DNA from 3 places in the Pseudomonas sp. D4-21 genome. Region 3 is predicted to be linked to each of the others. Evidence: predicted binding sites of a transcription regulator. Region 3 holds the regulator's gene; each other region holds the start of a gene.
What was found. The regulator sigma-54, encoded in region 3, starts transcription at its own class of promoters, with help from an activator protein. The targets are predictions, from matches to a motif close to ANTGGCATNNANNTTGCTNT.

Region 1: flgB (flagellar basal body rod protein FlgB) is a predicted target of sigma-54. The motif match lies at 2,272-2,291, and genes of this name have one in related genera.
Region 2: J3Q04_RS16635 (CmpA/NrtA family ABC transporter substrate-binding protein) is a predicted target of sigma-54. The motif match lies at 2,057-2,076, and genes of this name have one in related genera.

Annotation. Positions count from the first base shown of each region.
Region 1 is NZ_CP071664.1:1,488,463-1,492,575, forward strand. Features, by position in the region: gene flgA (flagellar basal body P-ring formation chaperone FlgA) at 1-91, opposite strand, end outside; gene J3Q04_RS06635 (chemotaxis protein CheV) at 170-1,096, shown strand; gene cheR (protein-glutamate O-methyltransferase CheR) at 1,151-1,978, shown strand; gene flgB (flagellar basal body rod protein FlgB) at 2,333-2,740, shown strand; gene flgC (flagellar basal body rod protein FlgC) at 2,744-3,187, shown strand; gene flgD (flagellar hook assembly protein FlgD) at 3,203-3,925, shown strand; gene flgE (flagellar hook protein FlgE) at 3,954-4,113, shown strand, end outside.
Region 2 is NZ_CP071664.1:3,735,230-3,739,342, reverse strand. Features, by position in the region: gene J3Q04_RS16640 (ANTAR domain-containing response regulator) at 129-704, opposite strand; gene J3Q04_RS16635 (CmpA/NrtA family ABC transporter substrate-binding protein) at 719-1,930, opposite strand; gene J3Q04_RS16630 (quinone-dependent dihydroorotate dehydrogenase) at 2,165-3,184, shown strand; gene rmf (ribosome modulation factor) at 3,391-3,606, opposite strand.
Region 3 is NZ_CP071664.1:996,271-1,000,383, reverse strand. Features, by position in the region: gene lptA (lipopolysaccharide transport periplasmic protein LptA) at 1-319, shown strand, start outside; gene lptB (LPS export ABC transporter ATP-binding protein) at 319-1,044, shown strand; gene J3Q04_RS04330 (RNA polymerase factor sigma-54) at 1,240-2,736, shown strand; gene hpf (ribosome hibernation-promoting factor, HPF/YfiA family) at 2,812-3,120, shown strand; gene ptsN (PTS IIA-like nitrogen regulatory protein PtsN) at 3,133-3,597, shown strand; gene rapZ (RNase adapter RapZ) at 3,600-4,113, shown strand, end outside.

The sequences.
Region 1 (4,113 bases), 490 kb from region 3:
CCGAAGCGAGCAGGCAGGCAGCCAGCAGTGCACCGAGCCAGTGGCGGCAGTGAGTGGTCAGGCGTCGAGAAAATGTCGTTTGTGCGTTCATGCCGGTTCAATAGCAAGCCCCGTGCCGTTTAGTGATGAATGCGCGTCGGACACATTAGCGTTAGGTAGGAGTCAGGGCATGGCGGGAGTGATGGATTCGGTAAACCAGCGCACACAGCTGGTGGGTCAGAATCGCCTGGAGCTGTTGTTGTTCCGTCTCGACGGCCGACAATTGTATGGGATCAACGTGTTCAAGGTTCGCGAGGTGCTGCAATGCCCCAAGCTGACCCTGATGCCGAAATCCAGTCCCGTCGTGTGCGGTGTGGCGAATATCCGGGGAGCGACCATCCCGATTCTCGACCTGGCGATGGCGACCGGTTCCGGCCGACTGCTGGACCAGAGCAATCCGTTTGTGATCATCACCGAGTACAACACCAAGACCCAAGGGTTCCTGGTGCGATCGGTGGAGCGCATCGTCAACATGAACTGGGAAGAGATCCATCCACCACCCAAGGGGACCGGCCGCGACCACTACCTCACGGCGGTGACCCGGGTCGATAACCAGTTGGTGGAAATCATCGACGTGGAGAAAATCCTCGCCGAAGTGGCGCCGACCCCGGAAACGATTTCCGTTGGCGTGATAGATGCCGAGACCCAGCACAAGGCGGTTTCCCTGCGGGTGCTGACCGTCGACGATTCCTCGGTGGCCCGTAAGCAGGTCACACGTTGCCTGCAAACGGTCGGCGTCGAAGTGATTGCGCTGAACGATGGGCGGCAAGCGCTGGATTACCTGCGCAACCTGGTCGACGAAGGCAAGAAGCCGGAAGAGGAGTTCCTGATGATGATCTCCGACATCGAGATGCCGGAGATGGACGGCTACACGCTGACATCGGAAATCCGCAGCGACCCGCGCATGCAAAAGCTGCACATCATCTTGCATACTTCGTTGTCTGGGGTGTTCAACCAGGCAATGGTCAAGAAGGTCGGCGCCGATGACTTCCTGGCCAAGTTCCGGCCCGATGACCTCGCTTCCCGAGTCGTCGAGCGAATCAAGTCAGCAGGCTAAAGGTCGGGCGCGTTGTGCGCCCGGCAAGTCAATACAGTGAAAAGAGGCGGTATTTTGTCTACGGGTAATTTGGATTTCGAACAGTTCCGGGTCTTCCTGGAAAAAGCCTGTGGCATCTTGCTTGGTGAAAACAAGCAGTACCTGGTGTCGAGCCGTCTCAATAAGTTGATGGAACAACAGGGCATCAAGTCATTGGGCGAGTTGGTTCAGCGTATCCAGACCCAGCCGCGCAGTGGCTTGCGCGAGATGGTCGTGGACGCCATGACCACCAACGAAACCCTGTGGTTTCGTGACACCTATCCCTTTGAGGTATTGAAGAACAAGGTATTGCCGGCGGCCATCAAGGCCAGCCCGGGCCAGCGCCTGCGGATCTGGTCGGCGGCCTGTTCGTCGGGGCAGGAACCTTATTCCTTGTCGATGTCCATTGATGAGTTCGAGCGCACCAACATTGGCCAGTTGAAAGGCGGCGTGCAGATCGTCGCCACCGACCTGTCCGGGACCATGCTCAACAACTGCAAGACCGGCGAGTACGACAGCCTGGCCATCGGCCGCGGCCTGTCGCCCGATCGCCTGCAACGTTATTTCGACGCCAAGGGACCGGGCAAATGGGTGGTCAAGGCGCCCATCAAGAGCCGCGTGGAGTTTCGCTCGTTCAACTTGCTGGACAGTTACGCCAGCCTGGGCAAGTTCGACATCGTGTTCTGCCGCAACGTGTTGATCTACTTTTCCGCTGAGGTGAAGAAGGACATCCTGACGCGCATCCACAGCACCCTGAAACCGGGTGGTTATCTGTTCCTGGGTGCATCCGAGGCGTTGAACGGCTTGCCGGACCATTACCAGATGGTCCAGTGCAGCCCGGGGATCATTTACCAGGCGAAGTGATTGGCTTGGATGGTAGAACGGGAGTCCCTAGGGGCTCCCGTTTTTTTTTGCGTGCTCATATTCAATCACCACTGTCCCCTGTGGGAGCGAGCTTGCTCGCGATAGCGGTATTGCAGACGACATCAACGTTGACTGACAGACCGCCATCGCGAGCAAGCTCGCTCCCACATTTTGATTTCCTTTGCCTGGATGAAAGCGGCAGAAAAGCGGCATCCGGCGGAAACCGATTGCCGCTTTTCTGGCATTGCCGCTTTGCCGTTGCCCGCAAAGCCCCGGTTTACGGGCTTTCGGAAAGTGGCACGGCGCTTGCTAAAGCCTTCGTACGTACATTCTGGTCACCCAAAGGTTTCCGACATGAGCATCAGCTTCGATAAAGCGCTCGGTATCCACGAACAGGCCCTGAGCTTCCGCGCCCAGCGTGCCGAAGTCCTGGCCAACAACATCGCCAACGCCGACACGCCGAACTACAAGGCCCGTGACCTGGACTTTTCCAAGGTACTCGCCGAGCAGAACGAGAAGACCAAGAACGGCCACTTCGCCTTGAACATGACCAACAGCCGTCATATCGAAGCCGAAGGCGTAGGCAGCGGCGACGAATCGTTGATGTATCGCACGCCGATGCAGCCCTCGGTCGACCAGAACACCGTGGACGCTCAACTGGAACAGTCCAACTACGCGGAAAACTCCGTGAACTTCCAGGCCAGCTTCACCCTGCTCAACAGTAAATTCAAAGGGCTGGTATCGGCCCTGCGTGGAGAGTAAGTCATGTCGATCGCGAGCGTTTTCAACATCGCCGGCAGTGCCATGAGTGCCCAGACCACTCGCCTGAACACCGTCGCCAGTAACATCGCCAACGCCGAGACCGTTTCGTCAAGCATCGACCAGACCTACCGCGCCCGTCACCCGGTGTTCGCCACCATGTTCCAGGGTGGCCAATCCGGCGGCAGCGATTCGCTGTTCCAGGACCAGGACGCGGCGGGGCAGGGCGTACAGGTGCTCGGCGTCGTTGAAGACCAGAGCAACCTCGAAGCACGTTACGAGCCAAACCATCCGGCCGCGGACGCCAAGGGTTATGTCTATTACCCGAACGTCAACGTCGTCGAAGAAATGGCCGACATGATTTCCGCCAGTCGTTCGTTCCAGACCAACGTCGAAATGATGAACACCGCCAAAACCATGATGCAGAAGGTCCTGACCCTCGGTCAGTGATAAGGGGCGATTCATATGAGCGTCACCAATACAACAGGCGGTTTGAGCCTCAACGAGATTCTGGCCAACTCCTCGGTCAAGACCAATACCAAGGCCGATGGCCTGGGTGCGGCGACCAATGCGGCGAGTGGCAACCAGGAATTGGGCAAGGATGCGTTCCTGCAACTGCTCGTGACCCAGCTGAAAAACCAGAACCCGCTGGAACCCCAGGACAACGGTGAGTTCGTGGCCCAACTGGCGCAATTCAGCAGCCTGGAAGGCATCACCACGCTCAACGAAACCGTGAGCGGCATTGCCGGCAACTACAACTCGTCACAAGCGTTGCAGGCTTCGTCCCTGGTCGGCCGCTCGGTGATCGCTCCGGGTGACAAGGCCGTGGTCGACACCTCCAAGAGCCTCAACGGCACCGTGGTGGTTCCGGCGGCGGTGTCCTCCCTCACCGTCAAGATCATGGACAAGGATGGCAAGACCGTCCGCACCATCGACCTGGGCAGCCAGAAGTCGGGCAACTCTGCCTTCATCTGGGACGGCAAGAACGACGCGGGCACGACGGTAGAGTCGGGCACGTACACCTTCGCGGCCTCGACCACCATCGATGGCAAGGCCACGTCGCTGATCACCAACCTGCCGGCCACGGTCAGCAGCGTGACGATCAGCCAGACGGGCGGTGAGCTGATGCTCAACCTGGCCGGGCTGGGCAGCATCGCCCTGTCCAAAGTACAAACTATTGGTATGTAGAGCCGACTAACCGGCAAAAGGAGTCAACATGTCTTTCAACATCGGCCTTAGCGGTCTCTATGCAGCCAACAAACAGCTGGACGTGACCGGCAACAACATCGCCAACGTGGCGACCACCGGTTTCAAATCGTCCCGCGCGGAATTCGAAGACGTCTACTCGGCCACCAAGCTGGGTTCGGGCAGCAAGA
Region 2 (4,113 bases), 2.7 Mb from region 3:
GTGCCAACCCGAGGGAGGGGGATGGCTATCGCGAGCAGGCTCGCTCCCACATGGGGATTTGAGGCGTTCACCGATTCTGTGGGAGCGAGCCTGCTCGCGAATGGGGCAGGCCAGGCACTACAAGGCTTTCAGCCAAGCAATTCATTCATCGCAATGATCTGCTCCGCCACCTGGATCAGCTTCTGCTGGCGGCTCATGGCCTGGCGGCGCATCAGCGTGTAGGCCTGTTCCTCGTTGCACTCTTTCATCTTCATCAGCATGCCCTTGGCCAGTTCGATGCGCTTGCGTTCAGCCAGTTGCTGGTCGCGGGCCAGCAGTTGGGCGCGCAGGGCCTGGTCGCTTTCGAAGCGCGCCATGGCGACATCAAGGATCGGTTGCAGGCGCGCGGCGTGGATGCCTTCGACGATGTAGGCACTCACACCCGACTTGATGGCCTGACGCATCACATCCGGATCGTGCTCGTCGGTAAACATGACGATCGGTCGCGGCTGGTCGCGACTGACAAGCACTACTTGCTCCATCACATCGCGTCCGGGTGACTCGGTATCGATCAGGATCACGTCCGGACGCACCGTTTCGACGCGCGCTGGCAGGTCGATGGTCAGGCCGGATTCGTCGATCACTTCAAAGCCGGCCTCAATCAAGGCCGCTCTAAGGCGGCCGACTTTTTTCGCGGTGTCGTTGATCAGCAGGATACGCAGCATAATCGTGGCTCCTGTCAGCGGCTGGCGAGAAGGGGAGCCGCATCGCTCAAGGCGTGCAGTTTGAAGCTGCGGGCGTACCCGGCCGGGTCCGTGCCGTCCCAGGTGGTGCCGTCGATCAGTTGGCTGCTGCGCATGTCCTGGCCTGGGGGCGTCATGCCCAGTGTCGCAGCGGCTTCACGGTACAGCTCGAGTTGCTGGACCTGGCGCGCGACGGCCAGGTAGTCCGGGTCTTCGCGCAGCAGGCCCCAGCGGCGGAACTGTGTCATGAACCACATGCCATCGGACAAGTATGGCAGGTTCACCTCGCCGCCTCCGTGGAAGCGCATGGCATGGGGATCCTGCCAGCTGTTGCCCAGGCCGTCGGCGTAGATGCCCAGCAGGCGCGGCTCGATGCAATCCAGCGGCGCATCGAGGTATTCGGGCGCGCTGAGCAATTGCGCGGTACTGCGACGGTTCTCGACGCTTTGCTCGATGAAACGGCTGGCTTCAAGGATCGCCATGACCAATGCCCGGGCGGTATTGGGGTATTGCTCGACGAAAGCGCGGGTGCAGCCGAGGACTTTCTCCGGGTGATCGGGCCAGATCGTCTGGGTGGTCGCCAGGGTAAAACCAAGGTTCTGCTTCACCGCGCTGGCGCACCAGGGTTCGCCCACGCAAAAGCCGTCGATACGACCAGCTTGCAGGTGCGCGACCATTTGCGGCGGCGGCACCACGACGCTGTCGACATCTGATAAAGGATGAATGCCCTGGGCTGCGAGCCAGTAGTAGAGCCACATGGCGTGGGTGCCGGTGGGGAACGTCTGGGCGAACGTCAGTTTCGGGCGAGTTTGGTGCACGTGCTGTTCCAGTGCCTCAGGACTGGTCACGCCTTGGGCCTGGAGGCCGTGGGACAGGTTGATGCTCTGGCCGTTCTGGTTCAGCCCCATCAGCACGGCCATGTCGGTGGGCGCGACGCCGCCGATGCCCAGGTGCACGGCATAGATCAGGCCGTACAGGCTGTGGGCTGCGTCGATTTCGCCACTGACCAGCTTGTCCCGCAGGTTAGCCCAGGACGCCTGGCGCTTGAGGTTCAAGGTCAGGCCGTAGGGTTGGGCGAAGCCTTGGGTGGCGGCCACCACCACCGGGGCGCAGTCGCTCAGGGCCATGAAGCCAAGATTGATCGCGCTTTTTTCCGGGGCATCGCTGCCATTGACCCAGGCCAGGGGCGTGGCTGGAACTTCATTCATCGATATCACCTTCCACATCAAAAAGCGCCGTGTCCGGGCCAAGGAAGGCCGGACGCCGACGCCGTTGTCCTTTGAAACAGTGCGGCACTCATTCCGTCGTTGGCATGGGGCGCTGATGACCAAAAAGGTGCAAGGCATATGCCAGCGCTGCGGTTTTGTGCGAGCGCCTCGCTTGCGACGCCGTTGCGCGGCTATAATCGCGGCCTCATTTCGTCGCCCGAGTCAAAGCCGCCCATGTACACCCTGGCCCGTGAACTGCTGTTCAAACTCTCCCCGGAAACCTCCCACGACCTGTCCCTGGACCTGATCGGCGCGGGCGGGCGCTTGGGCCTTAACGGTCTGCTGTGCAAGGCTGCGGCGAAACTGCCGGTGACGGTCATGGGCCTGGAATTTCCCAACCCGGTCGGGTTGGCGGCGGGCCTGGACAAGAATGGCGCCGCCATCGACGGCTTTGCGCAACTGGGTTTCGGCTTCGTCGAGATCGGCACCGTGACGCCGCGGCCACAGCCGGGCAACCCGAAGCCACGATTGTTCCGTCTGCCTCAGGCCGAGGCGATCATCAATCGCATGGGCTTCAACAACCTGGGCGTCGATCACCTGCTGGCCCGTGTCGCGGCGGCCAAGTACAAGGGCGTGCTGGGCATCAACATCGGCAAGAATTTCGACACCCCGGTGGAGCGCGCCGTCGACGACTATCTGATCTGCCTGGACAAGGTCTACGCCCATGCCAGCTATGTCACCGTAAATGTCAGCTCCCCGAACACCCCAGGGCTGCGTAGCCTGCAATTTGGTGACTCCCTCAAGCAATTGCTCGCCGACCTGGCCCGGCGCCGCGCGGAGCTGGCGGTTATCCATGGCCGGCATGTTCCGTTGGCCATCAAGATCGCCCCGGACATGAGCGACGAGGAAACCGTCCAAGTGGCCCAGGCCCTGATCGAGACCGGCATGGACGCGGTGATTGCCACCAATACCACCCTGGGACGCGAAGGCGTCGAAGGGCTGGAACACGGTGACGAGGCGGGCGGTTTGTCTGGTGCGCCGGTGCGTGACAAGAGCACCCATACCGTGAAAATCCTGGCGGGTGAACTGGCGGGACGCTTGCCGATCATTGCGGCGGGCGGGATCACCGAAGGCCGGCATGCCGCCGAGAAAATCACCGCTGGGGCAAGCCTGGTGCAGGTTTATTCGGGTTTCATCTACAAGGGGCCGGCGCTGATTCGAGAGGCGGTGGATGCGATTGCGGCGTTGGGGTGATTCCTCAGGTTGGTGAGGTCCATTTGTGGCGAGGGGATAACTCCCCTCGCCACACCAGTGTTTTCAGCTCAAATCCGCGAATCCCGGCCATTAAAAAGGGCTCCAGAAGGAGCCCCTTGGGCCGTGGCCCGCCGTCCGGATGGGACGTGCGTGGTTAAATCGGTTTGGATGTCAAGTTGTCGAGTTCTTGAGTAATAAGCCCTGTGTCAGCCGACGGCGTGAAGTTCGTTGAGTCTATGGATACCCGCAGTGCCGGTCATACCGTCCCAGTTGTCGCCGCGTCCTTCCCGCCAGCCATTGATCCAGGCTTGACGTACCGACGGTAGAGTAAAGGGGCAAAGCTCACGGGATTTACCACCAACGCCATATTGGTAACCGCGTAAAAATGCTCTTTCCAACGGATCACGCTTAAGTCTTCTCATAGGGTGTTGCCCTCACTTGTTGACTGTTGCTTAGCGTCGACCTCTATTGAGGCCGGGGCAGAATCATTCTGCCGTTGGCGGCTCGTTGCCGGCGTGACGAGCCGAGGTGTTGACGCCGTTGCGACGTCAACCTGTGGTGAGTTCTAACCAAAGCGTCACACGGATGGAATGATCGTTTTGTCATAAGCACGTAACATTAAAGATGCTAGTGCGATAAGTAACATGATGTTCAACACCCGCTTTTGAGCAAGACCCCTGTATGATCAGCCCTGCGCCGAAAGGCGGTCGCCATGGTCGGATGAGAATGTCCCCCTGTTGCACTCGGGTACTATTCGACGAAAGGGGTGACTTTTCACAATTTGTTGCACAGAATTTTTTTATCTGTACACGCATCTAAGCTCTTTGAACCTGAGCGGCGAGTACGGAACGGCACACGCTCGTGCCACGCGGGTGCTCTTGAGAAAAGCACCTGATTGAACCCGGCCCGGCAATGCGTTGCCCGGCCCA
Region 3 (4,113 bases):
CGATATCGACGTAGTGACATCCGTGGGCAACCTGGCGTACTTCGAACAGTTGCAGACCGCAGGCGACACCAAGCCTGTGCAGGGTTACGGGGTCACCATCCAGTATCACGCCGCCCAGGACCGCGTTGTATTGATCGACCGCGCCAAGGTCGTCGACAAGGACAACAACGTGACCCAAGGCGAGAAGATCGTCTACGACACGGTCAAGAAGCTGGCCAGCGCCGGCCGTGCCACTGGCAGCAAGGTGACCGAACAGCGTCCGCGGATCGACATGGTGATCCAGCCGAAAAAGAAAACCGACGAGCAGAAGGCGCAGTAATGGCAACTCTGAAAGCCCAGCACCTGGCCAAGAGCTACAAGAGCCGCCAGGTTGTGCGCGATGTCAGCCTGTCCATCGACAGCGGCCAGATCGTTGGCTTGCTCGGCCCCAACGGCGCGGGCAAGACAACCTGTTTCTACATGATCGTCGGGCTGGTTCAGGCCGACCAGGGCCGCGTACTGATCGACGACCTGGATGTCAGCCACCAGCCGATGCACGGCCGGGCGAAGGCCGGTATCGGTTATCTGCCGCAAGAAGCGTCGATCTTCCGCAAACTGTCGGTGGCCGACAACATCATGGCCATCCTCGAGACCCGCAAGGAGCTCGACAAGGCCGGCCGCCGTCAGGAATTGGAGAGCCTGCTGCAGGAATTCCATATCAGCCACATTCGCGACAACCTGGGCATGAGCCTGTCCGGCGGCGAACGTCGTCGCGTGGAAATTGCCCGCGCCCTGGCTACCGCGCCGAAATTCATTCTGCTCGACGAACCCTTCGCCGGCGTAGACCCGATTTCGGTGGGCGACATCAAGCAGATCATCCATCATCTCAAGGCCAAGGGGATCGGCGTGCTGATCACCGACCACAACGTGCGCGAGACACTGGACATCTGCGAGACCGCCTATATCGTCAACGACGGCCAGTTGATCGCCGAGGGCGACTCGGCCACCATCCTGGCCAACGAGCTGGTCAAGGAAGTGTATCTGGGCCACGAGTTCCGCCTTTAAGCCACGAAGCCTCAGGCGAAGGCCTGGGTGGCGCCGAATGTCCGATGACGACCCGTGGGGCACTCTCAATTAATTGAAGACGCCCCCTAGGCAAACACTTCAGTTTCAGGCATATAATTTGCTTAAGTTTGGCGCTCCGGCGCCCTGTAGTGGATGGCGCATGTGCGCCGGCAAATAAGGTGTTAAGCCCCTGCCATGAAACCATCGCTAGTCTTGAGAATGGGCCAGCAGCTGACGATGACACCGCAGCTGCAACAGGCCATCCGCCTGCTCCAATTGTCGACCCTGGACCTGCAACAGGAAATCCAAGAGGCCCTGGAATCCAATCCGATGCTCGAACGCCAGGAAGAGGGCGACGACTTCGACAACACCGATCCACTGGCCGACAATGTCGAGCAGAAAACCACCCCGGAAATCCAGGAACCAACCTACCAACAGGAAGCCGCCCCCACGGTGGACAACCTTGAGGATGGCGAATGGAACGAGCGCATTCCCAACGACCTGCCCGTGGACACGGCTTGGGAAGACGTCTATCAGACCAGCGCCAGCAGCCTGCCGAGCGGCGATGACGACGAATGGGATTTCACTACCCGCACGTCCGCCGGCGAGAGCTTGCAGAGTCATCTGCTCTGGCAATTGAACCTGGCGCCGATGTCCGATACCGATCGCCTGATCGCCGTGACCCTGATCGATTGCATCAACAACCAGGGTTACCTGGACGAGACGCTGGAAGAAATCCTCGAAGCCTTCGACCCCGAGCTCGACATCGAGCTGGACGAGATCGAAGCCGTCTTGCATCGCATCCAGCAGTTCGAACCCGCCGGCATCGGTGCTCGCAACCTGGGCGAATGCCTGTTGCTGCAGCTGCGCCAATTGCCCGCCAAAACCCCGTGGCTGGCCGAAGCCAAGCGCCTGGTGACCGATTACATCGACCTTTTGGGCGGACGCGACTACAGCCAACTGATGCGTCGCATGAAGCTCAAGGAAGATGAACTGCGCCAGGTCATCGAGCTGGTGCAAAGCCTCAACCCGCGTCCTGGCTCACAGATCGAATCCACCGAGCCCGAATACGTCGTCCCCGACGTAATCGTGCGCAAGCACAACGATCGCTGGCTGGTGGAGCTCAACCAGGAGTCGATGCCCAAGCTGCGCGTCAACGCCCAGTACGCAGGTTTCGTCAAACGCGCCGATACCAGCGCCGACAACACCTTCATGCGCAACCAGTTGCAGGAAGCGCGCTGGTTCATCAAGAGCCTGCAGAGCCGCAACGAAACCCTGATGAAAGTCGCCACCCAGATCGTCGAGCATCAGCGCGGCTTCCTGGAATATGGCGACGAAGCGATGAAGCCGTTGGTCCTGCATGACATTGCCGAGGCGGTGGGCATGCACGAATCGACGATTTCACGGGTGACCACCCAGAAATTCATGCATACCCCTCGGGGCATCTATGAATTGAAATACTTTTTCTCCAGCCACGTCAGCACCTCCGAAGGCGGCGAATGCTCGTCCACGGCCATCCGCGCGATCATCAAAAAACTGGTCGCGGCGGAAAATCAGAAAAAGCCGTTGAGTGACAGCAAGATCGCTGGTTTACTGGAGGCACAAGGCATTCAGGTGGCCCGCCGTACCGTCGCCAAATACCGCGAATCCCTGGGGATCGCACCTTCGAGCGAACGCAAGCGGTTGATGTAACAGGCCACGCCACAGCGTTCCAGTGGCAGGCACCCAGCCTGCCGCTTTATGCACTGGCAACGAAGGAGAAGCTGTATGCAAGTCAACATCAGTGGACACCAACTGGAAGTGACCGAACCCCTGCGCACCTACATCGGCGAAAAACTCGACCGATTGGAGAGGCATTTCGACAAGATCACCAACGTGCAAGTCATTCTGAACGTCGAAAAGCTGAAGCAGAAGATCGAAGCCACACTGCATATTCCCGGCGGAGAAGTGGTTGCCAATGCGGAGCATGATGACATGTATGCCGCGATTGACCTGCTGACCGACAAGCTGGATCGCCAACTCAAAAAGCATAAGGAAAAGACCCAGAGCCTCCTCCAGGGCGCAACCGGTCGTTAACCCCCCCAATCCATGATCCGACTAGAAACCATCCTGACCCCCGGCCGTTCCCAGGTGAACGCGCCGGGTGGCAGTAAGAAGAAAGCCCTCGAACAAATTGCCAACCTGATCCACCGCGAAGTGCCGGATCTGGAAATGCAGGACGTCTTCGAGGCCCTTATCGCCCGTGAAAAACTAGGCTCCACCGGTTTTGGCAACGGCATCGCCATTCCACATTGCCGCCTCAAAGGCTGTACGTCGCCCATCAGCGCGCTACTGCACCTTGAAGCACCCATAGATTTCGACGCCATCGACGGCGCCCCGGTCGACCTGCTGTTCGTATTGCTGGTTCCGGAAGCGGCGACCGATGCGCACCTTGAGCTGCTGCGCCAGATCGCCAGCATGCTGGACCGCAAGGAAGTGCGCGAAAGACTGCGCAGCGCAACGAGTAACGACGCTTTGTATCAGGTTGTCCTGGACGAGCAGAACGGTCATTAAACATGCGCATGATCATCGTCAGTGGCCGCTCCGGCTCCGGTAAAAGTACCGCCCTCAATGTGCTCGAGGACAGCGGCTACTACTGCATCGACAACTTGCCGGCAGGCCTGCTTCCGGAGTTGGCCGAGCGCGCCCTGATCCACACCGAACTGGCGCAACCGCTGGTCGCCGTGTCGGTCGATGCCCGTAACCTGCCCAGCCACTTGTCGCGCTTCCCCGAACTGCTCGAGGAAGTGCGCAGCCGCCATATCCAATGCGATGTGCTCTACCTGGATGCCGACGAAGAAACCTTGCTCAAGCGTTTCTCCGAAACTCGCCGGCGCCATCCACTGAGCAATGCGAGCCGCTCCCTGGCCGAAGCGATCCATGACGAAAGCCAACTGCTCGGGCCCATCGCGGACCTGGCGGACCTCAAGCTCAACACCACGAACCTGAACCTGTATCAACTGCGCGACACCCTCAAGTTGCGCCTGCTGAACCAGCCAGAACCGGGTACGGCCTTTCTCGTCGAATCGT